One region of the Paraburkholderia sp. IMGN_8 genome, then DNA from elsewhere that is predicted to be linked to it. Evidence: riboswitches for the same ligand, from Rfam matches in the RefSeq annotation. Region 1 holds a riboswitch; each other region holds the start of a gene.
The links. A riboswitch is a leader RNA that binds a small molecule or an ion and turns the genes downstream of it on or off. The one in region 1 is predicted to bind cobalamin.

Region 1 (7,528 bases):
GTCTGGCGCGCCCTCACCCAAGGGCCGCTGATCGAAGAATGGCTGATGGCGAATGATTTTCTGCCGGTCGTCGGCCACAAGTTCACGTTCCGCGCCGCGCCGATGGCGCATTGGAACGGCGTGACGGACTGTGAAGTGCTGGTCGTCGAACCGAACGAAACGCTTGCCTATAGCTGGAACGCGTCGGGCGAAGAAGCGGCCAACGGACTGAAAACCGTCGTCACGTGGACGCTCACACCGACCCAGTGCGGCGTGCTCGTGCGCATGGAGCAAAGCGGCTTCGGGCCTGAAGACGAACAAAACTATCAGGGCGCGAACTACGGCTGGCAACGGTTCCTCGGCGGTTTGGAAAGTGTGGTGGCGGGCCTGGACTGACACGGCACGCGATAAATCACAAGGAGACAAACATGAAGACACGCGTATCCCGCTATCACCCATTGCTGGTGACGCTGCACTGGCTGCTCGCGCTATTGATCACCGGCGCGCTGGTTGTCGGTTTCTTCGGCCTTGCCGCAACGCCGAACATCGATCCCCAGAAGATCGGCGTTTTACGCTTGCACATGGCTGGCGGCATGCTGATTCTCGGCTTGATGGTGATTCGCTTCGTCGTGCGAATGCTGACCGCGAGGCCGGCGCGCGCGACGAGTGGGCATCCATCGCTCGATCGAATCGTGCCGCTCTTTCACTACGGATTTTATGTACTGATCGTGGCGACGGTGGCGACCGGCTTCGCGACGGGCATTCTCGCCGGGCTGCCGGCGATCGTGTTCGCCGGTTCGGGGGCTCCGTTGCCGCCGAGCTTTACGATCTATCCGACCCGGGTGGCGCATGGCTACTTAGCCGTTGTGCTGGTCGGCTTTATCGCGTTGCATGTGGTGGCCGCGTTTTATCACCAGTTCAGCAAAAAAGATCGTCTGCTTGGCCGGATGTGGTTCGGGCGCCGGGCGATCTCGCCGTCTGCGGGGCAATAAGGGCGGAGAAGCAGCGGCAGTATGTGCACCAGGCCGGGGAGCCACACAGCGGAGACCGCAATCCCCCGTGCTCCCCTCGCCTTTGCCGCGCCCTCAAACGCCCGCCATCAGCCTGTCGACCAGCACTCGGGCAAACGGCGGCAAATCCTTCACGCTGCGCACGCATATCTTGAGCTTGCGTTCGGCCCACACTTGAATACGCAGCTTCAGACGAGCGCCGAGTGCGTCGCCTGCGCTGCTCGCCAGACGCAGAGAATTGGAGAGCAAGAGTCGGAGTGCGTGGAATTGAACGCGTGCTTACACTCCGTCATCGCTCGATGATCGCCTGACGGAGAATGCTCATGAATACTGTTGCGAAGCGCGCGCGTTCGCTGGATCTGGACTTGGAACCGGAACCTCCCGCTGAGCAGGATGCCGGCATCGGCTCTCCGACGCAGCGCGTGGACGCGATCGACTGGTTCGATGTCGAAGAAGAGCTGAACGGCTACGGCTGCGCGATCCTGCGCAATCTGCTCACGCGCGACGAATGCGACGCGCTGACCGCGCGCTATCCGCAAGACGACCTGTACCGCAGCCGCATCGTGATGGCGCGGCATGGTTTCGGCCGCGGCGAATACAAGTACTACGCGTATCCGCTGCCACTGCTGGTGGGCGGTTTGCGCAGCGCGCTCTATCCGCGTCTGGCGCCCGTCGCGAATCGCTGGAATGCGGTCATGGATATCGACGTCCGCTATCCGGCCACGCACGCTGAATATATCGAGCGCTGTCACGCCGCCGGCCAGCTGCGCCCGACGCCGTTGATCCTTCAATACGCCAAGGACGATTACAACTGTCTGCATCAGGATCTGTACGGCGAACACGTGTTCCCGCTTCAGGTCGCGATTCTGCTGTCCGAGCCAGGCAAGGACTTCACCGGCGGCGAGTTCGTGATAACGGAACAGCGTCCGCGGATGCAGTCGCGCGCGGAAGTCGTGCCGCTCGGCAAGGGCGATGCGGTGGTGTTTGCGGTTCATCATCGGCCGGTGCAAGGCACGCGGGGGGCGTATCGGGTGAATCTGCGGCATGGCGTGAGCCGGCTGCGGTCGGGCCATCGGCATACGCTGGGGGTCATTTTCCACGACGCGACCTGATCCTGCCTGACCCGTCGAGCCGACGAACCGCCAGCCGTGGCGGCCGCCACGCTGGTGCCGCCGCCTGACTCCGACCTCCGTCCTCCGACCTCCGCCCTCCGTCCTTGCCGGCCGCAGCGCTGCTGCGCCGCCGCGAAAATTCAACAACGGTAATTTTGAACCGGTATCATCCGGGAAAACCCGAACCCGCCGACGCGTTGCGCCACCCTTTGCAGCGCGTCGGCATGCCTGTTCGCGAGTTCATTGCCCGTCGTCGGACGGGGCTTTCAGCCGGTGATCCCGGCATGGCAGCCTCATTCGGCGATATGAAGGTGGCGGGCCGCATGCCCGCTCTGTCGCAATCGGTCAAAAGCCGGTCGCGGTCATTTAGCCTGGATATCATCGATCATGATTGCTGCCGCGTTTTCGCGCGTCGCCGACCGCCTGCTGGTTGCGGACCCGGGGCTCGTGCGTCTCCACACCGCGCTGCGCGCCGCGCTCGCCTGCCTGCTGACCGGCATTGCCAGCATCGCGTGGACTGTCTCTCATCACCAGCCGATCACCCTCGCCGCACCCGGCGTCCTGTTTGGGATGGTTGCGCCACTGTTCGTACGCGACGCGCGGCGGCCTGCGTGGTTTAGCACCCTCTTCTGTCTTTATCTGAGCGCCTGCGTGTGCTTCGCTGTGGCGGCCGTGCTGAGCCGCTATCCGCTAGCTGGGGATGCGGGCTTTCTCGTCGTGATGTTCGCCGGCATGCTGTGCCAGGCTTGCGGGCCGCGCGCGCTGGGTTGCGCGATGCTGGGGGTGGTGTGTTTCTACCTCGGCTTGTATCTGCATCCTTCGTCTGTACATCTTGTGCAGTCTCTTTGGCTGTCGGCGTTCGGGCCGCTGATGGTGGCGCTGGTCGGCCGCGTAATCGTGCCGATGCGGGCGGTTGCCAGTTTCCGGCTTGCCGTTCATACGGTGACGCTGCGCGCATCGCGTGTGCTCGCAACTCCGGGCGCGGTGCATCTTTCGGCGTTGAACGAAGCGGCGCTCTCACTCGAAGAACAATTGGCGTTGCTGAATCCGCCCGATGCCGAGACGATTCGCGAGCGGATTGTCGAAGTGGAAGTTGCGGCTGGACAGCATGCGTTTGCTTTGGCGCCTGCGCGCGACAGCGCGCAAGCAAGTGCCGATGTGCTGCGTCACGCGATTGCCCGGCTCAAGGAGATCGCGCATCGAGGTCATACGCGTCGCGCTTCGCCTTTGTCAGCGCACGGCACTGCTGCTCCGTCCGTGGCGCAACGATTCGCCGACCTACGCGCCAAGCTCTGCTGGCTGCCCGCCACGCGCGCCACGACAGCCGCGTTTCTCGCGATGCTGATCGGGCACTCGCTTTCGCCAGAGCGCTGGTTCTGGGCGGTCATCACGACGTTCGTGGTGTTTCTCGGCACGCGATCCCGCGCTGACACGGTTTATCGCGGCGCGCAGCGCCTAGTTGGGACGTTGGCCGGCGCGCTCGTCAGCGTGTTGCTGGTTGCGCCGCTGCACGACTCGCCGGTGCTGCTGGTTGCGGTGATGACGTTAGGCGTATTCGGCTGGGCTTACTACATCCTGAGCGCTTATGCGCCGGGGGTGTTTTTTATTACCGTGCTGGTAGGGCTTGTGTACGGCGAGTTGGGTTTCGCGATGGGGCCGCTGGTCGAATTGCGGATCGAAGAAGTTTTGGTGGGTTGTCTCGTGTCGTTTGCGGTCGCGATTTTGATGATGCCGCTTGCGGCGACCCGGCATGTCGAGATGAGGCTTGGGGCTGTGCTTGGCGCGCTGAGGGACGTGGTGCGGATTACCGCCGGTTCCGTCACCGACGATCAACCGCGTGCAGCGGTGGTGGCAATGCGCAAGCTCGATCGCGGTTGGCATGATCTGCGCATCGCGCTGAAGCCGTTGCAGACGCAGCGTGTGGTGGTGTGGAATCCCGATGTGGAGCTCGCTACCGGTTCACTGCTTTGTTGTTTGCATTGGGCGCGGATGTTGAGTGATCCTTTGCGCCGCGGCGCGTCAGGCGATGTGGCGCTCAATGCTGCAGTTGTGGGTGCTGCCCATGCGGAATCGATCATTGCACGGCTTGACGTGTTGATTGCGCGGTATAGCGGCGGTTTGGGTGATGCCTCGCGCAGCGAGTTGAATGAAGGCGCAGCGGTACCAAACGGTTTCGATATTGACCCGGCTATGGCGCCGGCGCTTGCTCAGCTTGATGGCTCAGTCGCGCAGTTGTTTGATCGGCTGACGCAGCCAGTTGCCGAAACGCGGCGGGTGTTCAACTGGGCACTGAGAGGTAGAAGCGCGTAGGCGACGATTGGGGTTTCGGTTTTTTGCCTGCTGCGTTGGGCGATTGTTGCTCCTGTGGACTTGTCCACAGAAAATGTTCGCAAGCCTGTGGATAACATCCACACAACCGTGCCAAGTGCTTGATGTAATTAAACTCTTGCGCGCTGCACGTAAGCGCAACCACCTCAGCGATTGCGCCCCTCACATCAGAGATAAACAGATTTCGCCGCCGCGCGGCCCCCCGCGTCCAACAACCGGCTCCGCTCCACCATCGCGCCGAACAGCAGCCCAATCGTCGTCCACATGATCACCTGCATCCCAATCGCCGCGACGCGAAACTTCCACAACAGCACAGCAGGGAAACCACCCGGCACTTCGTTGATCGTAGGCATCGACAACTGCACCGCGCCGATAATCACGATAAACACCACGCCAGCCACAATCGACCCATTCCACGCGCCCAACTTCATCACCTCGCGACGCCGTACCTTCAGCGAAAAGACCATCGCGGTCAGCGAAACAGCAATCATCAGGAAGAACAAGCCCGTTCGCGCCCCGATCGTCTCAGGATCGCCCACCGACGGTGGATTCGCCGGGTACTTGATGTTCGGGACGATCACCACTGCAATGAACGCGCCAAGTGCAAGCCATGCAGACAACGCGCGCGCGCTCAACGTACCAGCCCGGCCATACGCATACGCGAACACCAGCGAAAACAGTCCGCCGAACGCCGCGCCATACGTCACCACGCCTGTCAGCAACCCCAAGCCCGCTTGCGTGCCGCGGCTCACCAGTTCGTCGTGTTCGTGCGCGTCGCCGCTCGCTACTGCGGCCTTTTCCTCGAACGAAATCGCCTGCTCGACCTGCGGTTCGCCAACGACTCTGGCGAAGCCGAACGTGAGCAGTCCCGCGGCGATGCCTGCAAGCATGCCGCGTACCAACAATTTACCAACCATGTTCGACTCCGTTAGTGGCAGGGAAAGCCGAGCAAATGACGGCCATCGTGCACGAACTCATGCACATACATGCCAGGAATCAGCGACGTGGCGCCCTGTTCGGCACCCACGAAATAAAGCGCGAGCAACAGCAGCAAGCCGCCGAACACTACCCAAGGCAGCAGCTCACGCAGAGGTATCGGCGTGGGTTGAGTGGCAGGCTGAGCAGCCGGATCGAAAACAGCATCGGTCATGATGGACATCTCCTGGGGGTAACGCGCCCCGATAGTCGATTGAAGAGGAATGATGCGAAGCTCAGGTCTGGCTTTCGGCGTGTGAATCACCGATTACAGTGGCGCGACCGCGCCGGGCTCTCACCGGCTTCCGCGCTTCGCAGTCCCGCTATTCTACGCGCTAAACTTTGCCCCTCGGTAGCGCAAAGCATGCACGCAGCGTCCAGCTTTTGCCCGGCCTCTATGGAAAGGAATTGAATGGACATCAGGCTGTTACTGGTCAGCCACGCGTCGACTGCCGCCATGCGCGCAGGCCGCTTCCCCGCCGACGATCCGCTCGACGAACGCGGCCTCGCCGAAGCCACCGCCGCGCGTGAGCGTCTGTCGATCGCTCGCGACGCAACAGCCTTCGTCAGCCCGGCCCTTTGCGCACGCGAGACGGCATCGGCATTAGGGCTCGCGGCGACGGTTGCATCCGAACTGGCCGATATCGACTACGGACAATGGCATGGCCGGCGCCTCGCGGACCTCGCCGTCGAGGCACCGCAGGACCTCGCCGCATGGACGCGCGATCCGGATGCGGCCGCGCATGGCGGCGAGTCGTTTAGTCAGCTCGTGAAACGGATAGGCCAATGGCTCGACGCGCCAGGCGATGCACCAAACGATGCACACAGCGTCGTCGGTGTCACGCATGCGCCGGTGATCCGGGCCGCGATTGTTCACGCGCTGGGTGCGTCGTCCGCAGTGTTTCCACGCATCGAAATCGCGCCGCTCTCGGTAGTCGAGTTGCGACGCTCGCAGCGCGGTTGGACGTGGTGGCCGGCGCGGTAGAGATGGCGGCCGCGTGGGCAGCCAGATCAAGACTCACTTGCCCGAGACGACCAGCCGCAGTTTGTTCGATCCCACCGGCGTCGCGGTAATCTCGGTCCACCTGGCGAGTGCGCCTGCATACTGAAGGTCACCTCGCTCATTGTTCACATCCTTTGGTGCCGAACATCGCCGCTAGCGCACAGACCGACGTAAGCATGCGCGCGCCGTCGTGAGAGATTAAAAATCATGCAGCTTGCTCCTGATAACCGTGCACTGTCGAGAACGCGGCGCATCGACATGAAGTGCCACCGATGAAGCACCGCTGCGGCGCGCGCAGCGCCGCCGGAAGTATGACTGCCTTGTCACCAGCGCGGAGTGTGCGAGAACACTGATTCCAGATGCTCCACTACCTCCTCCAGGCCAGGGGACCCGATTAAGTATTAGCGGTGTGAAGCTTTCTTTGCTTACTTTCTTTGCGGCGGCGCCCCGAAGGAAGTCCACTTGGTGGGCAAAGAAAGTAAGTGCCTGCCCCGCACAGGGGCGAAGCTAATAGACCACTAAGAAATCAAGGAAAGGCCAACGCCGCAGGCGCACAGCTAAAAAGCGCCCCGCAAGGCAAAAACCCCAAATTCAATAGTTTGCTAACGAATATTTTAGAAATACAATACCGCCCATGCCGACCCTCGACACCTTACGCCGCACAGTCAGCAGCACCTTGATCGTAGCCGCCAGAAAATGGCGGCGCACAAGCCATGGCGTGCTCACGACCTTCAACGTCTCCGAAGCATGCGCCACGCCGCTGCTAACGGCGAGCCGCCTGGGCGAAGCAGTCCGTCAGGTAACACTGGCCGATCTGATCGGCATCGAAGGCCCATCACTAGTCCGATTGCTAGATCAACTATGCGCAGCGGGCCTCATGCGCCGCGACGAAGACCCAGACGACCGGCGCGCGAAAACGGTCACCCTGACCGACGAAGGCCGCGCCGTCACCGCAAAGATAGAAGAAGAACTGGTCACCCTACGCACGCAGGCTTTGAGAAACGTCACGCGCAGCGATCTCGAAGCGACCTTGCGGGTACTGGCCGCCTTCGTGGCCGACGCCCCCACCGATCGCGACGATTCCCCAGACAACACGAGTACCGCAGGTAAGCCAACCAAAC
Region 2 (7,528 bases), 1.5 Mb from region 1:
AAGGGCTCCGGGCCAATTGTTCGAGCATGTCGGCGGCCTGTTCGATCGTCAGTTGGTGCGCGACGCACTCGCCGAAATCCGCCGAGGTGTCGCGTCGATAAAGGTCGTACGTGCCGGGCGCCACGGCCAGCAGCGTGTACGGCGCGCAATGCGCGGCGGCGCACGAGCGCGGGCAGCCGCTCAGATGGACGTCGACGCCGTCGGGCAAGCGAGCGGCTAATTGCAGCGCGTCGGCTTTGGTGTCGGCGAGACTTTTTGCGCAACCGGTCGAGCCGGCGCAGGCGATCAGACGTGTGATGGGCTGCGCGGGATCGCACGCAAGGCCTAACGCGTTCAGTTCAGCAAGCACGGCCGGCACGGCGTCCGCAGTGATATCGGGCAGCAGCACGCTTTGCCAGGGCGTCATGCGCATTGTGCCGTTGCCTTGCTGCCGAGCCAGCGCGGCGAGGCCGTGCAAGGTCGCGGCGTCGAGGCGTCCGAGCGGCGGATGGCCGCCCACGTGCCACGTTCCCACTACGCGTTGAGCGTGTGCGCCGAGCCGCAGCGCGGCATCGGCAGGCGCGCCGCGCTGCCAGTCGGCGAGCGACGCGTCGCGTGACAGCGGGAAATCGACATACGTTTGAGCGTGCTGCAATACCGCGCCGACGGAATGCGTGGCGAGCAGATGGCGTATGCGCGTGGCGTCGGCGGCGGCCAGATCGAGAAACGTGTGCAGAAGCGCGCGAACCAGTTGGACGACTTGCGACGGCAGGACGGCGGCGAGGGCGCTTGCACGCGACGCGTCAGTAGCGAACTCGCTCGCGCGAGCCACATGTACGGCCGCCGCATTGGCCGCCGTGGGCGGACATCCCGCTAATCCAAAGACAAATCTCACGCCGTCGTGCGCCTGCGTCGCCGCGAGCCACACATCATGCGGATGATCGAGCCTGGCAAGACGTTCGCCGCCGTCGAGCAGCAAGGCGAATTTCGGCGACAGCGCTGCAAAACGCGTTTCGCTTTGCAACAGCGCGAGAAGCTCGGCGGTCAGCGAAGTGGTGTCGTACAGCGCGAACGGATCGCGTCCCGCTGCGGGGCTGATCATCACGTTGCGCACGTCATCGGCAGCGGATACTGCAGAAGCCGACCAGGTGGCAGCATCTACGCCGCCACTCGCAGGAGCCGGCCCGAGACCGGCCGACACCAAAGCCGCAATCAACGCCGCTTCCTGCCCGTCCCGCACGCCGCGCACCTGCAGATTCGCACGGTTTGTCACTTCGATCACACCGGTGGCATGCCGCTGGCTCGCCTCGGCGATCGCGGCAGCCTGCGCGGCACTCAATGCGCCGCCGGGCAATTTGATCCGGCAAATCCCGCCATCGCGCGCGGCGACAATGCGCAGCAGCCCCGGACAAGCCGAAGGCCGCGGCGCTCGGGCAGCGGTAAACGAAGCAGCGGAAGACGCAGCGTGATTCAATACGGACACCGGGTTTAGCGTCGCGCGACGGCCCGAGCACCGCCCTGGCGGGCATTGCTGCGGCATCGGTACACCCCGCCCGATGTAGGCTGGCACGAACAGTCTCGCCGGCAGGTCTCCTGGCTGGCAGGTCGTGGTCCGCCGCTGCCTTCCCGGTCGAACCAGTGGCGCGGAGCGCAGGCGGACTCGCTGCATACAGTTGCGGGGGCAGCCACAGCGGCACTGTGTTCCCTCTTCGGCCCCGAAGGGCACCGGCGGCTGTATTATGCCTTTTTTCGAACAGCACAACGAGGCTGGACGCTTTGATCGGCGTGGCACAGCGCATTATTTGAAGGTACAGAATGAGGATGGATGCATGTCGGCGTGGCTGACCGTGGTGGGCATAGGCGATGACGGCTTCGCCGGCTTGGGGCGGCCCGCGCGGCGCGCTTTGCTGGAAGCGTCGGTGGTGTACGGCGGCGAACGCCATCTGGCGATGCTGCCCGCGCGCCTGGCCGCCCGCCGCGCGGCGTGGCCGCGTCCGTTCGATCTCGCGCCCTTGCTGGCGGAGCGCGCGGCGCCCGTGTGCGTGTTGGCAAGCGGCGACCCGATGCTGTTCGGCGTCGGCGCAACGCTGGCGCGGCAACTGCCGGCCGGCGAGTTGCGGGTGCTGCCGGCGCCGTCGTCGTTGTCGCTGGCGGCGGCGCGGCTCGGCTGGCCCTTGCAGGATGTGACGACGGTGTCGCTGGTGGGGCGGCCGCTGCCGGCGCTGAACGCGCATCTGCACGACGGCGCGCGCGTGTTCGTGCTGAGCGCGGACGGCGGCACGCCCGCGGCGCTGGCGGAATTACTGAACGCGCGTGGCTTCGGCGCGACCCGCATGATCGTGCTGGAACACCTGGGCGGCGAGCTGGAGCGCCGGATCGACGGCCGCGCGGATCAATGGTCGGCGGGCGACGTGGCGGCACTGAATCTGATCGCGCTCGAATGCCGCGCAACGGATGGCGCGCCGCGTCTGCCGCTGACCGCCGGCTTACCCGATGATGCTTTTCGCCACGACGGCCAGTTGACCAAACGAGACGTGCGCGCCATCACGCTGGCGCGTCTCGCGCCGACGCCCGGCGAATTACTGTGGGATGTCGGCGCGGGCAGTGGCTCGATCGGCATCGAATGGATGCGCGCGCATCCGAGCTGCCGCGCGATCGCGATCGAAGGGCACGCGGAGCGTCAGCGTCTCATCGAACACAATCGCGATGCGTTGGGCGTGCCGGGGCTGCAACTCGTCGCCGGCCGCGCGCCTGAAGCGTTGGACGGTCTGGCCGAACCGGATGCCGTGTTCATCGGCGGCGGCGTGACGGTGCCGGGCGTGCTGGATGCCTGCTGGGCGAGCTTGCGCGCCGGCGGGCGACTGGTCGCCAATGCCGTGACTTTGCAAGGCGAGGCGGCGCTTGTAGCGTGGCGCGAACAGCATGGCGGCACGCTCACACGCATTGCGCTCGCCGACGCGCAACCGCTCGGCGGCTTCGATACCTGGCGGCAGGCATTGCCGATTACGCTGCTCGACGTGACCAAGACAGCCAGCATGTTGCCGGCCGCGGCCGAATTGCACCATCAACCGTAATGCGCGACGAAACGCCTGAACAACCCGCGCCGCTGCGCAGCGGCTACACGACCGGCAGTTGCGCCACCGCGACGTCGCTCGCGGCGGCGCGTCTGCTGCTTACGGGCATCGCCAGCGAGATCGCGGAAATCGTCTTGCCCAAGGGCCAGCATGTGCCGATGCCGCTGGTGTTCTGCCGCCTGATCAACGATGGCGCCGATGGCGCCGAAGCGGGCACCGTTAAGGATGCCGGCGACGACCCCGACGTGACGCACGGCGCGATCGTGTTCGCGCGCGTGCGGCTGCGCGCCGAACCAGGCGTGAGTTTTCACGCGGGGCCGGGTGTCGGCACGGTGACACGTGCGGGCTTGACGCTGCCGGTCGGCGAACCGGCGATCAATCCGGTGCCGCGCAAGATGATGACTGAGCATCTGACCGATCTGGCTGCTGAGCACGCATACCGTGGCGGTTTCGAGGTGACGATCGGCGTAGAAGGCGGCGAAGAACTTGCGCTGAAGACGATGAACCCGCGCCTCGGCATTCTCGGCGGCCTGTCGATTCTCGGCACCACCGGAATCGTGCGGCCGTTCTCGTGCTCGGCGTACATCGCGTCGATTCATCAGGGCATCGACGTCGCGCGTGCGAACGGCTACACGCATGTCGCGGCCTGCACCGGCAACGCGAGCGAAGACGCAATGCGCGCGCATTACGGCCTGCCGGACATCGCGCTGATCGAAATGGGCGACTTCGTCGGCGCGGTGCTCAAGCATATGAAGCGCGCGCCGGTCGAACGCTTGAGCATTTGCGGCGGCTTCGGCAAGCTCAGCAAACTGGCTGCGGGGCATCTCGATCTGCATAGCCGGAATTCGAGCATCGATCTGGCGCAACTGGCCGTGTGGGCGTCCGAACATGGCGCGGACGCGGCATTACAGGCGGCGATTCGCGCGGCCAATACGAGTCAGCAAGCGGTGGCATTGGCGCGTGCGCAAAACGTGCCGCTCGGCGATATCGTCTGTCAGCATGCGCTCGCGGTGGCGCGCAAAATCGTGCCGCCGCAGGTCGCCGTCGAAATGTTCGCGATCGACCGCCAGGGCAATTTGATCGGAGCCGCGCAATGACGCGCATCCTGCTGCTCGGCGGCACCGGCGACGCGTTGAAGATCGCGCGTCGACTCGGGGCTGATCACGTGTACAGTCTCGCCGGGCTCGGCAAGGTGCCGGACGACCTGTTGTGTACGGTGCGCGTCGGCGGCTTTGGCGGCGCTGAAGGGATGGCGCGCTACATCGAACAGAAGCGCATTGGGCTCGTGATCGACGCGACGCACCCATACGCCGCGCAAATCAGCACAAATGCCGTGAAAGCGAGCCATGCCGCGCGCGTGCCGTGCTGGGCGCTGCGCCGCCCTGGCTGGCATCCGCAACCCGGCGACGATTGGCGCATGGTCGATCAGTGGAGCGAACTGACAGCGGTGCTCGCCGTGTTCAGGCGGCCACTCTTCACGCTCGGACGCGAACCGCTCGCGCATCTCGACGACATCCCGCCGCACCAATTCTGGACCGTGCGCTGTCTCGACCCACACGACGGTCATGCCCGCGCCCGGATTCTGGCCGCACGTGGCCCGTTCACGCTCGAAGGCGAGCGAGCGCTTTTCAGCGCCGAAGCGTTCGACGTGGTGGTCAGCAAAAACAGCGGCGGCAGCGCCACCGAGGCGAAACTCGAAGTCGCGCGCGAATGTGGCCTGCCGGTCGTCATGCTGCGGCGACCCGAGTTGCCTGCAGCCGATCGCGAGTTCGAGGGCGTGGTCGAATTGCTCGACGCGTTGCGGCACTTATCCTCCTGAGCGGCGCGTCGATGACGTGCCGACCGAATGAATCACGGAGTATTGAATGACGGTGTTTTTTATCGGCGCGGGTCCCGGCGACCCGGAATTGATCACGGTGAAAGGGCAGCGCCTCGTGCGCAGTTGTCCGGTGATCCTGTATGCGGGTTCGCTCGTGCCGGCCGCCGTGCTGGAAGGTCATGCCGCTGATGAGGTCGTCAATACCGCCGACCTCGACCTCGATCAGATCGTCGCGTTACTCAAATCAGCGCACGAGAAGGGCCAGGATGTGGCGCGCGTGCATTCCGGCGACCCTTCGTTATACGGCGCGATCGGCGAGCAGATCCGCAGACTGCGCGAACTGGACATCCCGTACGAGATCGTGCCCGGCGTGACCGCGACCGCCGCGTGCGCGGCGGCGCTCGGCTGTGAGCTCACGCTGCCGGGCATTTCGCAAACGCTGATCCTGACGCGCTACGCCAGCAAAACGACGATGCCCGAAGGCGAGCAACTCGGCGACCTGGCAAGGCATCGCGCGACGATGGCGATTCATCTCGGCGTGCGGCATCTGGCGCGCATCGTCGACGAATTGCGGCCGCATTACGGCGGCGATTGTCCGATCGCGGTGATCTATCGCGCGAGCTGGCCGGATGAAGAAAAGCTCACAGGCACGCTCGACGACATCGTCGGCAAAGTGCAATCGACCCATATCGAGCGCACCGCGCTGATTCTGGTGGGGCAGGTGCTGGCCGCGGAAGGGTTCGCGGCGTCCACGTTGTACGCGAAGGACTGACCTGTACACGTCGGCACAGCCCATCCGGCCGCAACGACGGTTCACGGATGGGCTGTGCGAACATCAAATCACGCTGTCAACTCATCAGCCTGCTCATTTACCTGCTTCACCGCCAGCTTCACGCGCAATGCCTTGGCCGCCTGAACCATATTGGTCAACGCTGCTTCCGTTTCAGGCCAGCCGCGCGTCTTCAGCCCGCAATCCGGATTGACCCACAAGCGTTCGGCGGGGATCACTTCGCACGCGCGTTCCAGTAGCCGCTGCATCGCTTCGGCACTCGGCACGCGCGGCGAATGGATATCGTAGACGCCCGGTCCAATCTCGTTCGGATACGCGAATTTGCCGAAGCCGTCGAGCAGTTCCATCGCCGAGCGTGAGGTTTCGATCGTGATGACATCGGCGTCCATCGCGGCGATCGACGGCAGAATGTCGTTGAACTCCGAATAGCACATGTGCGTGTGAATTTGCGTCTCATCGGCGACACCCGCCGCCGAAATGCGGAACACACGGGTCGCCCATTCCAGATACGCGGCCCAATCGGACTTGCGCAACGGCAAGCCTTCGCGGAATGCCGGTTCGTCGATCTGAATGATGCGGATGCCGGCTTTTTCGAGGTCGACCACTTCATCGCGGATCGCGAGTGCGAGTTGCAACGCGGTGGTGGCGCGCGGCTGGTCGTCGCGCACGAACGACCATTGCAGCATCGTTACCGGGCCGGTCAGCATGCCCTTCATCAGGCGCTGCGTCAGCGATTGCGCGTAACGGGTGGTCTCGACCGTCATCGGTTCGGGGCGATAGACGTCGCCATAGATGATCGGCGGTTTCACGCAGCGTGAGCCGTAACTCTGCACCCAGCCGTTCTCCGTGAACGCATAGCCCCACAGTTGTTCGCCGAAATATTCGACCATGTCGTTGCGCTCGGCCTCGCCATGCACTAGCACGTCGAGCCCCAGTTCTTCCTGCTTGCGCACGGCGATTTCGATTTCGGCGCGCATGCGTTGCAGATAGTCGAGCGCGCGCAGTTCGCCGCGTTTGTAGGCCGCGCGCGCCTGACGGATCGCCGGCGTTTGCGGGAACGAGCCGATCGTGGTGGTCGGCAGTGGCGGCAGCTCGAGCGCGTCGCGCTGCACGCGGTTGCGTTCGGCGAACGGGCTCTTGCGCTCCGCCATCGCCACGGTCACGGCAGCGACGCGTTTTTGCACCAACGCATTGACCACCGCGCTCGAGTGGCGGCGTGCTTCGAGCGCCAGGTCCGCGGCGGCGAGCCTGGGTTCAGCGGCGGCCGGATCGCGCAAAGCCAGCGCAATCGTGCTGACTTCATCGAGCTTTTCAGTGGCGAACGCGAGCCAGGATTTCAGGTCGGCGCCGAGCTTTTTCTCCGCGTCGAGCGAGACCGGCACATGCAGCAGCGAGCACGACGATGCGACCCATAGACGCTCGCCACGCTCCGCATGCAGCGCCTGCAACGACTCGACGATGCCGCCGAGATCCGCACGCCAGATATTGCGGCCGTCGATCACCCCCGCCGACAACACCGCGTTCGCGGGCAACGCCACGTGCCATGCAGCGAGCTGTTGCGGCGCGCGCACCAGATCGATGTGGACGCCCGCGACCGGCAGCTTCGCGACACGCTGCGCGTGGTCTGCGGCGGTTTCGAAGTAGGTGGCCAGCAGCACCTTGACGTCTGAGGTGCCGAGCACGTCATAGGCTGCGGAAAATGCCTCGAGCCACTCGGCAGGCAAATCGACGCACAACGCCGGTTCATCCATTTGCACCCACTCGATGCCGCGTTGCTTGAGCTTGTCCAGAATGCGGCTGTAGCGGATCACGAGCTTGGGCAGCAGCGCTAAACGGTCGAATCCGGCGACATGACTCTTCGACAGC
Region 3 (7,528 bases), 1.9 Mb from region 1:
AGTCCGCCGGATACGCGGATCACGTGCAGCTTGAGCAACTTAAGTAGTCCCGGCAGCCTTGCGCCGAAGGCCGCACCGGGCGCGGCAAACCGCGTGTCGTGTACGATCCGCGACGAAGGCTACGGCATTCCCGAGGAACAGCAGGCGGGTCTGTTCGAGCGGTTCCGGCGCTTTCACGAGGCGGAGCGGCCCGAAGTCGGCGGCGCGGGATTGGGGATGGCGTTTGTCAAAACCGTCGTGACGCGTCATGGCGGCGATGTGGAGGTGGTCAGCGCGCCGGGCAAGGGAACGGCTTTTACGATTTGTCTGCCGGCGTTAGAGGACACGCAGCCTGAAATGCAGCCTGATGCGCCGTAGTGTTACGCTCGGCCACGCTCATGCAGCATGAACACGCACCTTATCGAAGCGAGAAGATGGTGAAAGCGATACTGATCTGTGCCGCGCTGGCCGCGGCGAGTCTCACCGGTTGCGCGGGCCTGAACGCCGACGTGCACACTCCGAATCCGGCGGCTGCGTTGCAAGGCGAGCGCACGTATGCGATTGCGCGCATGCCGTCGCAGGATGCCAGTGCGGATCATCCGCAATTCGAAGCCTTACTGCGCGATGAACTGGCGAAGAATGGCTTCGTCGAGGCGGCGGCGCAGCAGGCGCACTATCTACTGTCGATCGCGTATGACACGCGGCCGGCCACGGTTGGCGTCAATGCAGGGGATTGTGCGGCAAGCGCGTGCGGCCGTCCGGCCGAGCCGTCGTTTTCGCTGTTCGGCGGGCGAGCGTACCAGCACGCGTTGACGCTGCGGTTCTTCGAGCGGGCGAGTGGGAAGGAGGTCTACAAGGTCAGCGCGATGAGCAGCGATCGCGACGCCGACCCGCAGCACGCAATGCCAACCCTCGTGAAAAGCGCATTGGCCAAATTTCCGTTCGACGCGCCGCCGGACTGGCGTGTGAAGCTGCGCGCCGATCAGGCGAGCGGCGTGCCGGAAGTGATAGCGGTCAAGCCGGTCGTGCAGTAAAACGCAGGGAAACCCAGGCGTTATTCCGGCGCTTTATCGTCCGGCCAGCGGTTTTCGAACACGCAGTCGGCGAGCGGCATGCGGCTCGCCCAGCGTTCGGTTTCCAGCATCGGCTCGCTGTAAAACTGATCGACGTGGCCGAGACACAGGATCGCCACCGGCCGTGCGCCCGCGGGCATATGCAGCAGCGAGCGCACCGTCTCGACGTCGAATAGCGACACCCAGCCCATTCCCAGGCCTTCCGCGCGTGCCGCTAGCCACATGTTCTGGATCGCGCACGCCACCGACGCGAGATCCATCTCCGGCAAGGTGCGGCGTCCGAAGATGTGCCGCTCGCGACCGTCCATCAGCGCCATCACCAGCAGTTCGCCGCATTCCAGCATGCCTTCGACTTTCAGCTTCATGAAATCTTCGCGCCGCTTGCCGAGCGCATCCGCGGTGGCGAGCCGTTCGCTTTCGACGGTCTCGTGCAAAGCGGTGCGCAAGGCCGGATCGGTGATGCGCGCGATGCGCCAGGGCTGCATGAAGCCGACACTAGGCGCGTGATGCGCCGCGTCGAGCAGACGTTGCAACACGGCGGGATCGACCGGGTCGCGCACGAAGTGGCGCATGTCGCGCCGTTCGTAAATCGCGCGGTAGACCGCTTCGCGTTCGGAATCGTTAAAAGGCTTCGCCATGGAACAGGGCGGCCGTGAAGGCCGGGTTGGAGGGCCAATAAGCGTGCATATAAGTCGCGACGATCGAACCGGCGCGGAACACGGCCTCGCCGGGCGCGTCGCTTTGCGGCCGGGTGGCTGAACGCAGCGGCGTGAGCGGCGTGGTCAGCTTCGAGTAGTGAAAGGTGTGGCCGGTCAGCGGGCCGTGCAGGCTGTCGATCTGTTGCATGCCGAGCGCGGTGAAGCGCGTTTGCATTGTCGCGTGGCCCGGCAGCAGACCGAGCATCGGCGTGGTGGCGCCGCTCGTGTCGGTGAGTCGATCGAGCAGGTAGAGCATGCCGCCGCATTCGGCGACGATCGGCTTGCCCGCTGCCGCGTGTGCGCGGATCGTCGTCGCGCTGCGCGTGTTGCTTGCCAGCGCTGCGGCGTGCAGTTCCGGATAGCCGCCCGGAAGGTACAGGGCGTCGGTCTGTTCAGGTAATGCTTCGTCGGCGAGCGGCGAGAAATAGTCGATGTGCGCGCCGAGTGTTTGTAAAAGCGTGACGTTGGCCGGATAGATGAACGAGAACGCCGCATCGCATGCGATCGCGATGCGCTTGCCTTCCAGAAGACGCGGCAGCGTTTCGTTCACAGGCGCGCCGAATTCGACCGGCGGCGGCAATTCGGCCAGCGCGGTTTGCGCGAGCGCATCGGCGGCGCGATCCAGACGCGTGTCCAGATCGTCGATCTCCGCGGCTTGATGCAGGCCGAGATGACGGTCGGGCAACTCGATTTCATCATTGCCGGCGATGTGGCCGCACCAGCGCAGATCTGGCGGCAACGCCTCTTCGAGCATTTGCGCGTGCCTTGCAGAGCTGACGTGATTGGCCAGCACGCCGTAGAACGGCACCTGCGGCCTGAATCGCGCGAGACCGAAGGCGACTGCGCCGAAGGTCTGCGCCATCGCTTTCGCTGAAATTACCGCGAGCACCGGCACGCCGAATACCGTTGCCAGATCGGCGCTGCTCGGCGTGCCGTCGAATAGACCCATCACGCCTTCGATCAGGATCAGATCGGTTTCAGCAGCCGCTTGCGCGAGCAGATTGCGGCATGCGGATTCGCCCACCATCCAGAGATCGAGCGACAATACCGGCGCGCCGCTGGCACGCGCGAGAATCATCGGGTCGAGAAAGTCCGGACCGGTCTTGAATACGCGCACACGCCGCCCCAGCCGCCGGTGGTAGCGCGCCAAACCCGCTGTAATCGTGGTCTTGCCTTGACCCGAAGCCGGCGCGCTAATGAACAGGGCGGGGCACGCCCCGAAGGAAGTCCCCCTGGAGGGCGCGGACATCGCTCAGAACTCCACGCCGCGCTGCGCTTTCACGCCTTGCTCGCGATACGGATGCTTGACGATGCGCATTTCGGTGACGAGGTCGGCGGCTTCGATCAGCGCATCCGGCGCATGACGGCCGGTTACGACCACGTGCAGCATTTCCGGTCGCGCGTTTAATACGGACAGCACTTCGTCGAGCGGCAGGTATTCGTACTTCAGCACCGTGTTCAGTTCGTCGAGGATCACCATCTGATAGTCGCCGCTTTCGATCATCCGGCGCGCTTCGTCCCAGCCTTTGCGCGCGGTGGCGATGTCGGCGTCGCGGTTTTGCGTGTTCCACGTATAGCCGTCGCCCATCGTGACGAAATCGCAATTGGCGATCGCGCCGAGGAAGTCGCGCTCCGAGGTATGCAGCGCGCCCTTGATGAATTGCACGACGCCCAGACGCATGCCGTGTCCGAGCACCCGCACGGCCATGCCGAATGCGGCCGTGGTCTTGCCTTTGCCGGTGCCGGTGTTGACGATCAGCAGACCCTTTTCGACGGTGGCGGCGGCCTGTTTCTTTTCGTGGCCTTCGCGCCGGCGCTCGGTCATGCGTTGATGCGATTCGGGATCGGTTTTCATGGAAGGTCCTGTTCGTTGGAGTCGTTGTGTGATTGGTCGATGCCTGCGTGAGCGGTCGAAGCGATCGCTATCGTGACGCCGTCGAGTGCGGTTTTGCGCACGATCAGGCGTACATCGGCTGTATCGGGTTGAGCGGCGGCCGCAGCGAGCAAGGCACAGGGCTCGCAGACGCCGTCTACGCCGAGATGCTCGCGTGCTGCCGCCGAAGGCTCGGCATCGGCAATGGGTAATGCCGCAATTTGCTCACGGCTGAATAGTTTCAACGGCAATGCGTGACGTGCGCAGAATTCGAGCAAACCTGCTTCGTGGGCTTTGACGTCGATGGTGGCAATCGCGCTGATTTCATCGAGCGTATGGTGGCCGAGCGCCGTGCGTACAGCAGTATCGATCTGCTCGGCCGAGCTGTGCAAGCGGCAACCGATGCCGACGGTCAGCGTTTTCATTGGGCGTCCACCGCATTAGCATGAGCGGCGGCCCGCTCCAACGCCAGCGACGCCACGCCGCCGATCACCACGATCGCCGGCGAGCCAAGCCCGGCGTTAGTGACTGCGTCGGCAAAGCCGCCGAGCTGCGCGAGTGCATGCCTTTGTTCAGGACGCGTAGCGGATTCGATCGCGGCGCAAGGCGTGTCGGCGCTCATGCCGGCCGCGAGCAATGCGCCGACGATATCGTTCAGCCGCCGCATACCCATATAGATCACCAGCGTCATCCGCGTGGCAACGAGCGCCGCCCAGTCCGGCTCACCGCTTCCGGCGCCATGTCCGGTGACGAACACCACACCCTGCGCGTAATCGCGATGTGTGACGGGAATGCCGATTGCCGCGGGCGCCGCGATTCCCGCCGTGATGCCGTTGACGATTTCCACCTCGATGCCCGCAGCATGCAGTGCCTGCTGCTCTTCGCCGCCACGGCCGAACACGAACGGATCTCCGCCTTTCAAACGCGCGACCCTGCGCCCGGCCTGCACATGTTCGAGCATTTGCGCGACGATGCCGGCTTGCGGCGTCGACGGATGCCCGCCGCGTTTGCCGACATAGACGACCAGCGCATCGGCGCGGGCGAACTGCAGCACGTCGGGATTCACCAGATCGTCGACCAGCACCACATCGGCCTGCGCCAATGCGCGAGTCGCCTTGAGCGTCATCAGTTCGACGTCGCCGGGGCCGGCGCCGATCAGCCAGGCGCGGCTCACCGCAGCGTGCATGGCGCGAGCCATGTCGTGACAAGTGGGAACAGGCGGGCCGTGAAGACGGCCCAGGCGGAATTAGCGCTCATGCGGTGCGACAGATTACGCACGACGACAACACCGCTCGCGGCGTTTTCATGGAAATCGCCAACGGGCGTTCGTATACGTCGTGCTTCAGCGCCTTCCCATCCGTCCCTCGCGGATTCAGGCAGCCGGCAGCGTGACGTTCGCCGCCTCCGCGTCTGGCCGGTATCCGGGCTGGCGGCCTCATGCGTTTTGCCTTCCCGTCTGATTCGTCAGACAGTGGCATCGAAAACGCATGCGCGGCGCCAAGGCGCCGCAGGTCGCTTACCGTTGCGGGGACAGCACAGGTTGAGCGCATGGGGCGCTGCCTGTTTCCCGTTTAACTGCACATGCGAACGCATGTGCGGGCACCAAACGCGCGCATACGATAGCACACGGCGGTGCCTTCCAGCACGCTCGACAAGGCGCCGGCGCGGTCCGCGCTTCCTTGACGGCGGGGGGCTGCGGGCCTACACTCGCACGCACTTTGGTGCTCGTGTGCGCGCTCGTGCGCATGCAGTTAAACGGGAAACAGGGCGCCCGCCTGCTATGGATCGGGTCAACCTGTGCTGCCCCCGCAACGGTAAGCGAAAAGCGGCGCCTGGATGCGTTCTCCGGCGCCGCGGAGCCGGCTTCGATGTCTACGCGCAAGGCCGCGTCGGCATATAACCACTGGGCGAGAAATCACTCGCGCGGGAAGGTGAAGCGGCGCTTTTGCCAGCCCGGATACCGGCCAGAATATGACGGATGAACGCCGCGGGGATGCGGTGGCTCGTTCATGACTTCGTTCTCATTTGCTGTTTTCTGTTGCCGCGGCAACGCCGTTTTTCGTCCCCGCTGTCGTTCCCGTGTGTTTTGTTTTCGTGTTTGCTTGCCTTGCACAGGTTTGTCCTCGGCTCAAGCGTGAAGCGCATTCGGACGCGGGCCGCCGGCGTGTGAACGTGCAACCTCTTCGGATGGACCCAACGATGCAAACTCAAATGCGCAAGATCCCCGTCACCATCGTCACGGGTTTTCTCGGCAGCGGCAAGACCACGCTGCTGCGGCACATTCTTCAGCATGCGGGCGGCAAGCGCATCGCGGTGATCGTCAACGAGTTCGGCGAACTCGGCATCGACGGTGAAATCCTCAAGGGTTGCGGCATCGGCTGCGATGAAAACGGCGTCGAAACCGAAGGGCAACTGTATGAACTCGCGAACGGCTGCCTGTGCTGCACGGTGCAGGAAGAGTTTTTCCCGGTGATGGAAAAGCTCGTCGAGCGCCGCGAGCAGATCGATCATGTGCTGATCGAAACCTCCGGTCTCGCACTGCCGAAGCCACTGGTGCAGGCGTTCAACTGGCCGCAGATCAAGAGCAGCTTCACTGTGGATGCAGTGGTGACGGTGGTGGACGGCCCCGCCGCGGCGAGCGGCCAGTTCGCCGACAATCCGGTCGCCGTCGATGCACAGCGCAAGGCCGATCCGAATCTCGATCACGAATCGCCGCTGCACGAATTGTTCGAAGATCAGCTGTCCGCAGCCGATCTGGTGATTCTGAACAAAACGGATTTGCTCGACGACGTACAGCAAGCCGCTGTCGAGACCGTCATCCGTGACGAGATTCCGCCGCAAGTGAAGATCGTGCGCGCGCAGATGGGCCAACTCGATTTGCACACTTTGCTCGGCCTCGAAGCTGCCTCTGAAGAAACGATCCACTTGCGCCACGACCACCACGGTTCAGCTGACGACGCCGACCATCATCACGACGAATTCGATTCCGTGGTGGTGCACGCGAGTGCGCCATCGCGTGATGCGATGATCGCCGCGCTGCAAGGGTTGGTCGAAACGCACACGATTTACCGCGTCAAGGGTTTTGCGGCGCTTCCGGGCGCGGCGATGCGGCTTGTGATTCAAGGCGTGGGCCGCCGTTTCGATAGTTACTTCGATCGCCGCTGGCAAGCCGGCGAAATCGGTGAAATTGACGAAGCGGGCGAGGGTCGGCAAAGCCGCTTCGTGCTGATCGGCGAGGACCTCGATCAGGCCGCGCTGCAACGTGCGTTCGACGCTGCGTTGGGCGCTGTGTCGAGCGCTGAACCGCAACAGGCGTAATCGATCATGCATCTGCTGCGCACTACGCCGGGCGGTTTTGTCGACGATACGCAAGGCGTGATCCGTATCGATCAGCAGCCCGCCGATATCGTGGTGCTCAGCTCCGCCGATACGACGCTGTCGCTGCTCGCCAGCGTGTTTCCTCGCTTAGGCGAGGGCTTCCCGAGCGTGCGGCTCGCGAATGTCACTTATTTGCGGCAACCGGCGTCGGTCGATTTCTATGTCGAAGACGTGTTGCAGCATGCGCGTGTCGTCGTAGTCGATCACCTGGGCGGCGAAGCGTATTGGCCTTACGGGATCGAGCAGGTGGTCGCGCTCGCCGAGCGCAAGAAGCAGACGCTCGCGATGTTCTCGGGCGATTTGCAGGAAGATCCGAATCTGCTTGCGCGCAGCACAGCCGATGCCGAGCTATGCCACCAGCTATGGCGCTATCTGCGCGAAGGCGGCGCGCAGAATGCCGAGGCGTTCCTGCGCTGCATTGCGTATCGCTCATTCGGTTGGGGGCACGAACCCGCACCGCCGCGCGCGTTGCCGGCCGCGACGCTCTACCATCCCGACCGCGATGCGCCGACAATGGCGGACTGGCA
Region 4 (7,528 bases), on a different replicon from region 1:
GCCTGCTCGCGGAACGACTTGATTGCTTCGCCGGTGAGCTTCTGTTCGGCAGCGCGCTGCGCTTCGGGCGACAACGAGAATTGCACGTTGCCGACCTGCATGATCGATGCCATCTCACCAGCGAGCTTCGACGCGGCGGCGAAGTCGTGCGACTTGAGCACGACTTCCGTACGGCCGCGCCACGCGGAAATGCGGCCGTCGCGGTCGGTGGACGGATAGATCGAGAACGAACCTGTCCGCGCGGTCACGCCATTCACACCCTTGGCCTTTTGCAGCGCCGAATCGGCGTGCTGATTCAGCGTTGACGTGAGCGCCGACGGATCGCTCGCTTGCTGCTCATAAAACAGCGTGATATCGACAACGTCTTGCGGCACGTCCGCGCTTGCCTGTGCATTCAGCGACAGCACGCCGGCCGGCTGATATTGCGTCACGCCTTGGGCGCGCGCCATGGCCGGCGTCAATGCGAGGGCGGCAGGGGCCACGCACACAAGAGCGAGTGCGAGTGCACGTGCAGTGTTTTTTGTCATTCCTGGACTCCTTGCTTGAACAGGTTATGCGCGATTGGAGCGAACGGGATGCAATGGCACGGCGTTTGCAAGTCCCGTTTGCGAGTCCGTTAGGCGCTTGTAACCTCGGCTTGGTTCCCCAATTTGACGTAGCTTTAACGTTTGAGTCCTGGTTTGCTTCTGTTTTGCATGTGCGGCAGCGACAACGCGCCGCACGTGCAAATGCAGCTTTAAACAAGCCGCTTTGTGATGAAGCGCCATTCGGCTTCGGTCACCGGTGTGATCGACAAACGGTTGCCCTTTGCCAGCACGCGCATGTCCGCGAGTTCTTCATGCTCGCGCAACGCGGCAAGCGGAATCAACGGGATCTTCTTCTTGAATACCACGTCGACGAGTAGCCAACGCGGCGTTTCCTGCGACGACTTCGGATCGAAGTAGGGACTCTTCTTGTCGAACTGCGTCGGATCTGGATAAGCGGTGGACGACACTTCGGCGAGCCCCGCGATGCCCGGCTCCGGACAACTCGAGTGATAGAACAGCACGCCGTCGCCGACCTGCATCATGTCGCGCATGAAGTTGCGCGCCTGATAGTTGCGCACGCCGGTCCACGGCAACGTGCGTTGCGGTGCGTTGGCGAGATGGTCGATGCTTGCTTCGTCCGGTTCGGACTTCATTAGCCAGTAGCGCATGAATCGAATTGAACGTAGAGAGGTTGAAGATACGAAAGAAAAAACCGGAGCCCAAAGAAAAACGGCACCGAACCAAAGTCCGATGCCGTTCTAAATAAGGTCCCCGCCTTAGCCGCTAGGCCGGCATCCTGAACCGGGGGTTCAGAATTGGTCGCAGTTAGCAGCACTTCGGGTACATCAGACAGAGTGACGCGCACACCCGTGCTACAAATTTCCACAACCGTGCACATGGCATTGGTTCAAGGAATATATGACCTTGGCAAACCAGGCAGGGAAGCTAAACCGATTGAACTCAAACACTTGCTGAGTCTTTGCTCATGCATTTTGTTTGAATCCGCAGCCGGTCCCAAGACCAGCCGCTAGATACTTACTGCATGCTGTACTGCTGAATCACAGCACCCAGTTGTTCGTTCATTTGACGCATTGTACGCCGGATTTCTTCAGCGGGAAATGCTTCTCCGTGTCGCACGCTCGTTTGCAGCTTAAGCAGTTCCGATGCCAGCGACAGCGCGGCCATGACGGCAATGCGATCCGTGCCGCGCACGTTGCTGTTATTGCGGATCTTCGACATTTCGGCGTCCACGCGTGCCACCGCCTCGAGCAGTGCTGCTTCGGTTTCCGGCGAGCAGGCGAGACGATACGGCACGCCGAGAATCGATACTTCGATCTGCTTTGTGGTCATGCATTTTCTCCGTGGCGGGTGGCGGCGCTGTCCGCTTCGACCTCGTGCTGTGCGGGTTCGAGCAGGTCGAGCTGATTATCAGGCTCGCTCTGCGCGCGTGCCCGCGGCAGTTTTTCGAGAATCGCATTCAGGCGTACCTGTGCGTCGTCGATCTTCGCCGACAGCGCGTCGCGTTCCGCTTGCAGCGCATCGCGTTCCTCGCGCAGCAACGCGAGTTCAGTACGCGTGGCCTCCGCATCGGCGCGCATTTGGCCGAGCTGCTCTTCGAGCGCGAGTCGCGCTTCATTGTGGCGCTGGCTGATCGCAATCAGCTTGCCGATATTTTGTGAAAGTGTTTCGAGTTCGGTGAGCATGTGCTGCGTCCTCTAAAGACCTCGCATTTTAGCGCGGAATGTCGCAGGTTCCGATAATTGTCTCGTTTCGAGACGTAACAACCTCGCTTTGTGCAGCCTTTTATCGACCATATGACGAAAATCGACGCCTGCATCGGACAATAATCCGCACTTAACCGAACAGATCGAGCACGGATTAACCATTCTTGACGGACCCCGGGGCCGCTCCTAAACTGGCCGCACTTTGGTGCCCGCGCGTGCTTATCGACAGTGCGCGCAGTTAAACGGGAAGCAGGGCGCGACGTTCGCCTGAACGCGCCAGCCTGCGCTGCCCCCGCAACGGTAAGCGACCGCATGTCGTCATGCAGGTCGATCCCGATCGTGTGTTCGAAGCTGAACACGCGAGTGTGCCACTGCGCGTCACGCGTGGGAAGGCGGGATCGATGTGTCGCCAGCCCGGATACCGGCCAGAGGGAGAGGTGCGTGCCGCGCAAATTCGTAAAAAGCGCGGGCGCCTCGTTACGCATCGGCCTGCGGGGAAGCGGGCCGCGCACGCTATTCACAGGAATATCATCCCATGCTGTCCCCCATCGCTCGCACGGCGTTGCTCGCCTTTGCGGGCCTGCCGCTTGATGCGCACGCTCAGGCTGCGTCTTCGTCAGCTACTTCTTCCGTTTCTTCTTCAGTGAGTTCGTCGGATACCGGCACGGCGAGTTCTTCTCCCACGGTGTTGTCGCCCGTTGTGGTCACCGCCGGGCGCGGGCCGCAGCCGCTCGCCGATACGATCCCGCAGACCACACTATTCGATCAGCAGGATATCGCCGACACGACCGCGACCGATTTGCCCGGCCTGCTGCAACTCGTGCCCGGCGCACAAATCTCGCGCACGGGCGGCCCTGGTTCGACCGCGAGCCTGTTCCTGCGCGGCGCATCGTCGACTCAATCGCTGGTGCTGATCGACGGCGTGCGGGTCGACTCGGTGAGTCTCGGTGCGCCGCAACTCGCGCAGATCCCGCTCGATCAGGTCAATCACGTCGAAGTGGTGAACGGCAATGTGTCCGCGTTATACGGCTCGGGCGCGATCGGCGGCGTCGTGCAGGTGTTCACGAAAGACGGTGGCGATCATCCGCCGCGCTTCAATTTTTCGGTGGGCTACGGCAGCTATCACACGCAGACGCAGCAGGCCGGCGTGAACGGTGCGTTGGATAAAGACGGCAAGACCACCTTCAGCATCTCTCTCGCGCGCTCGAAAGACGACGGCTTCTCGTCGCTCAATCCCAGTGAGGCGCCCAACGCGAATCCGAATGCGAACGGCTATCTGAACGAGAGCATCTCTGCCTCGTTGCGTCACAAGTTCAATGACAAGTGGGACGCAGGCGTCACGTATTTCCAGTCGAACGGCAACAATAGCTACGATAACGCGTACGGCGTGCCGACCGATTTGAACAACCTGTATAGCAAAGTGCGGCAAATGTCGGTGTTCGCGAACGGCAAGGTGACCGGCTGGTGGACCACCCACTTTATCGTCGCCGAAGGCGACGACCGCAGCGTGTCGAACACCAACGGCGTGTACAACGGCCGCTTCGATACCGACAATCGCCAGTACACGTGGCAGAACGATTTCGCGCTCGCCGCGCAGCAGAAGCTGCAGGTCGGCTATGAGCATCTCGACCAGAGCCTCGACTCGGATACGTTCGCGGCCCCCGACCGGCATGTGAATTCGGGTTTCGCCGGCTTTACGGGGCGTTTTGGGCGCAGCCAGATTCAGGCCAACGTGCGGCGCGACCAGTATTCCGATTTCGGCGGGGCGAACAGTTACTATCTCGGTTACGCCTTCGACATCACCGAGCATTGGAAGGTGAGCGCAAGCTATTCGGATGCGTTTCGCGCGCCGAGCTTCGACGATCTGTACTATCCGATCAGCGGCAATCCGTCGATTCAACCTGAGCGCAGTCATTCGATCGAAGCCGCGTTGCAGTATGCGTCGGCCGCGCTTGGCGTGATGCGCCTGAGCGCGTTCCAGACACGCTATTCGAATCTGATCAACTACCAGCAGGTCACGCCGGGCATCTATCTGGCAGAGAACGTCGGACACGCGAAGGTGCAGGGGCTCGAGGGGTCGTGGAGCGGTCATGTCGGCAAGACGGATGTGCGCGCCTCGGTGACGCTGCAAAATCCCGTCGATCTCGACAACGATGTCGACCTCGTACGGCGTGCGCGGCGTTTCGCGTCGCTGGCGGTGAATCGCAGTATGGCGGGGTGGCGTGTCGGCGGCGAGTGGATCGTCAGCGGCGCGCGCGACGATAGCAGCGGCAAGTTGGGCGGCTACGGTGTGGTGAATCTGTCGGCGCGCTACAACATCACGAAGGCGTGGTACGTGGCCGCGCAAATCCAGAACCTGTTGGATAAGGACTATGAAACGGCCTACTCGTATAACTCGCCGCGGCGCGGTGCGTATCTCACGGTCGGTTGGCAGCAGCAGTGACGAGCGCGCCTGCCTGAGATTGCACGAATGAACCGCAGCTCGGGTCCGATGATCACGACGGCGATGCCCGTCATGAGCGCGAAGCGCGCGGCTGCGATCTGGCTCGCGCTTGCCGTGCTCGCGCTGGCTGTGCTGATGGCGTCGCTCGCGCTCGGCAGCGTGCCGCTCGCGCCCGCGCGCGTGCTGGCGGCGCTCATGCCGTCGCATGTCGAGTCAGCCGATCTTGCAGGCGAGATCGTGCGCACGCTGCGCTTGCCGCGCGCGGTCGCCGGCTTCGCGTGCGGCGCGTTGCTCGCGTTAGCCGGGGCGTTGTTGCAGGTGCTGCTGCGCAATCCGTTGGCCGAGCCCTACGTGTTAGGCGTGTCGGGCGGCGCGGCGACTTTTGCCCTCGTCGCGATGATCGTCGGTTGCGCGTGGTGGATCGTCGATGCAAGCGCGTTCGCGGGGGCATTCGTGTCGATCCTGCTGGTGCTCGGTCTGGCGCGCCGCGAGTTGTGGCGCGGCGAGCCGCAGGATACGTCGCCGCGTTTGCTGTTGACCGGCGCGGTGATCGCGGCCGGTTGGGGCGCCGTCATCACGTTGCTGCTCAACATTGCGCCCGACAATCGCCTGCGCGGCATGCTGTTCTGGCTGACCGGCGACCTCAACGGCGGCGCGATGCCATGGACCGCGCTCGCCGCGCTGCTCGTCGTGCTGATCGCAATCGTGCCCGCGGCGCCGCGGCTCAATGTGCTGCTGCGTGGCGATGCCGCCGCTCAGGCGCTCGGCGTCGCGGTGATGCCGCTGCGCTTGCGCGTGTATCTGGTGGCGTCGCTGGCGGCGGCCGCGGCAGTGACGACAGCCGGCACCATCGGCTTTGTCGGCCTGGTGGTGCCGCATATGCTGCGGCTCGCGTTCGGCAACGATCAGCGCATGCTGCTGCCGGCCGCCGCGCTCGGTGGCGGTGTCGCGGTGATGGGCGCCGATCTGATCGCGCGCATCGTGGTCGCGCCGGCGCAATTGCCGGTCGGCGTGATTACCTCGATCGTCGGCGTGCCGGTGTTTTTGTGGATGCTGTTGCGCAGGCGCCGATGATGCAAGCACCCAACTCCACCCATGCCACGCTCAGCGCGCAACGTGTCACGTTGCGCGCTGGCTCGCGAACACTGCTCGATGCGTTCACGCATACGTTCTACGAAGGCGAGATCTGGTGTATCGCCGGCCCGAACGGTGCGGGCAAGACGACGCTGATCTCGACGCTCGCCGGCCTCTTGCATCCGTCGGCTGGGCACGTCGAACTCGATGGCGTGCGTCTCGCCGACTGGCAGCCGCTGCCGCTCGCGCAGCGTCGCGCATTGATGCCGCAAAGCGCGCACGATGCGTTCAGTGCGAGCGTGCTCGATATCGTGATGCTCAACCGCTTTCCGCATCTGACCGGCTGGGGCTGGGAGCGTGAGGCCGATCGCGCTGCCGCGCATGCCGCGCTGGATGCGCTAGGCCTTGCCGAATTCGCCGCGCGCGACGTGCTGTCGCTCTCGGGCGGCGAACGGCAACGCGTCGCGCTGGCCGCGGTGTTGTGCCAGCAAGCGCCGTTGTTGCTGCTCGACGAACCGCTATCGCATCTCGATCTGCATCATCAGATCGACTGCCTCGACGCGTTGACCGCCTGGACGCGCGAGCCTCGGCGTACAGTGATGTTTTCGTGTCACGACCTGAATCTCGGGCGCCGCTTCGCGACGCATGCGCTGCTGCTCGACGGCGACGGCGGTGCCTATGCCGGGCCGGTGCAAGACGTACTGACGCCCGAGCTGACAAGCCGTGCATTCGGCTATCCGTTGATTCTGATTCGCGACGGCGAGCATGAGGCGTTGATTCCCGCGCCGCGCTCGCGGCACGAATCGCCGGGCGGTTATGACACTCGGGCAAGTTAAACGCTTTATAAGCGCTGCATAAGCGCTTCACAAAAAACATTCTCTCTTCCGAAAAACGTCTATGACTTCTTTGCCAGGTTTGCTGCGATTGCCCGAGGTCGAACCGCTCGATCAAACGTTGCGCGACGAACTGCAACACATTATCGATACCAAGACCAAGCCGCCCGGCAGCCTCGGCCGGCTCGAGGGGTTGGCGCGTCAAATGGGTTTGATCCAGCGCACCACGCGTCCCACGGTCGAACGTCCGGCGATGATCGTATTTGCCGGCGATCACGGCATTGCTAATGAAGGTGTGAGTCCCTATCCGCAAGCCGTGACCGCGCAGATGGTCGCCAACTTCCTCGCGGGCGGCGCGGCGATCAATGCGTTGAGCCGCGTTGCCGGTGCCGAACTCGAAGTGGTCAATGCGGGGATCGCGACACCGTTGCCGTCCACTGAAGGTCTGATCGACATTCCGGTCGCGGCCGGCACCCGCAACTTCGCGCACGAACCCGCCATGACGCGCGGCGAGGCGCTTGCGGCGATGCAAGCGGGCGCCGCTCGCGTGCGGCATCACGCGGCGCTCGGCAGCAACGTAATCGGCTTCGGCGAGATGGGGATTGCGAATACGTCGTCGGCCGCGTGTTTGATGAGCCGCCTGTGCGGTGTGCCGATCGACGAATGCGTCGGCCGCGGCACGGGTCTCGACAACGCGGGGCTCGCGAAAAAGCGCAACGTGCTCGCGTCGGCGCTCGCGCGTCACGCCGTCTCCACGGATCCGCTCGACGTGCTCGCCACGTTCGGCGGCTTCGAAATCGCGATGATGGCAGGCGCGTATCTCGCCGCCGGCGAAGCGCGTATGACGATCCTGGTCGACGGCTTCATCGCGACTGCGGCGTTGCTGGTCGCCGACGCGCTCGAGCCCAACGTGCGCGAGTATTGCGT

Region 2: it holds a riboswitch for cobalamin, as region 1 does, so the genes downstream of both, cobG (precorrin-3B synthase) here and WN982_RS22750 (CbtB-domain containing protein) in region 1, are expected to answer to the same signal.
Region 3: it holds a riboswitch for cobalamin, as region 1 does, so the genes downstream of both, cobA (uroporphyrinogen-III C-methyltransferase) here and WN982_RS22750 (CbtB-domain containing protein) in region 1, are expected to answer to the same signal.
Region 4: it holds a riboswitch for cobalamin, as region 1 does, so the genes downstream of both, WN982_RS16210 (TonB-dependent receptor) here and WN982_RS22750 (CbtB-domain containing protein) in region 1, are expected to answer to the same signal.

What each region holds. Positions count from the first base shown of each region.
Region 1 covers NZ_CP150901.1:332,229-339,756, reverse strand. The annotation lists gene WN982_RS22780 (SRPBCC domain-containing protein) at 1-375, shown strand, start outside; gene WN982_RS22775 (cytochrome b/b6 domain-containing protein) at 408-971, shown strand; gene WN982_RS22770 (hypothetical protein) at 1,065-1,238, opposite strand; gene WN982_RS22765 (2OG-Fe(II) oxygenase) at 1,313-2,101, shown strand; gene WN982_RS22760 (FUSC family protein) at 2,489-4,411, shown strand; gene WN982_RS22755 (CbtA family protein) at 4,597-5,346, opposite strand; gene WN982_RS22750 (CbtB-domain containing protein) at 5,358-5,579, opposite strand; cobalamin riboswitch at 5,622-5,762, opposite strand; gene WN982_RS22745 (histidine phosphatase family protein) at 5,817-6,389, shown strand; gene WN982_RS22740 (MarR family transcriptional regulator) at 7,042-7,528, shown strand, end outside.
Region 2 covers NZ_CP150901.1:1,825,477-1,833,004, forward strand. The annotation lists gene cobG (precorrin-3B synthase) at 1-1,462, opposite strand, end outside; cobalamin riboswitch at 1,545-1,724, opposite strand; gene cbiE (precorrin-6y C5,15-methyltransferase (decarboxylating) subunit CbiE) at 1,809-3,053, shown strand; gene WN982_RS29415 (cobalt-precorrin-5B (C(1))-methyltransferase) at 3,053-4,150, shown strand; gene WN982_RS29420 (cobalt-precorrin-6A reductase) at 4,147-4,872, shown strand; gene cobM (precorrin-4 C(11)-methyltransferase) at 4,919-5,644, shown strand; gene metE (5-methyltetrahydropteroyltriglutamate--homocysteine S-methyltransferase) at 5,713-7,528, opposite strand, start outside.
Region 3 covers NZ_CP150901.1:2,184,616-2,192,143, reverse strand. The annotation lists gene WN982_RS30930 (CHASE2 domain-containing protein) at 1-357, shown strand, start outside; gene WN982_RS30925 (DUF4136 domain-containing protein) at 378-1,013, shown strand; gene bluB (5,6-dimethylbenzimidazole synthase) at 1,034-1,690, opposite strand; gene WN982_RS30915 (cobyrinate a,c-diamide synthase) at 1,674-2,999, opposite strand; gene cobO (cob(I)yrinic acid a,c-diamide adenosyltransferase) at 3,003-3,605, opposite strand; gene WN982_RS30905 (cobalamin biosynthesis protein) at 3,602-4,048, opposite strand; gene cobA (uroporphyrinogen-III C-methyltransferase) at 4,045-4,809, opposite strand; cobalamin riboswitch at 5,018-5,245, opposite strand; cobalamin riboswitch at 5,326-5,607, shown strand; gene cobW (cobalamin biosynthesis protein CobW) at 5,823-6,941, shown strand; gene cobN (cobaltochelatase subunit CobN) at 6,948-7,528, shown strand, end outside.
Region 4 covers NZ_CP150900.1:3,543,063-3,550,590, reverse strand. The annotation lists gene WN982_RS16235 (SIMPL domain-containing protein) at 1-527, opposite strand, end outside; gene WN982_RS16230 (EVE domain-containing protein) at 737-1,195, opposite strand; RNA gene ssrS (6S RNA) at 1,292-1,473, opposite strand; gene WN982_RS16220 (cell division protein ZapA) at 1,563-1,877, opposite strand; gene WN982_RS16215 (ATPase) at 1,874-2,230, opposite strand; cobalamin riboswitch at 2,438-2,696, shown strand; gene WN982_RS16210 (TonB-dependent receptor) at 2,787-4,694, shown strand; gene WN982_RS16205 (iron ABC transporter permease) at 4,722-5,768, shown strand; gene WN982_RS16200 (ABC transporter ATP-binding protein) at 5,765-6,604, shown strand; gene cobT (nicotinate-nucleotide--dimethylbenzimidazole phosphoribosyltransferase) at 6,666-7,528, shown strand, end outside.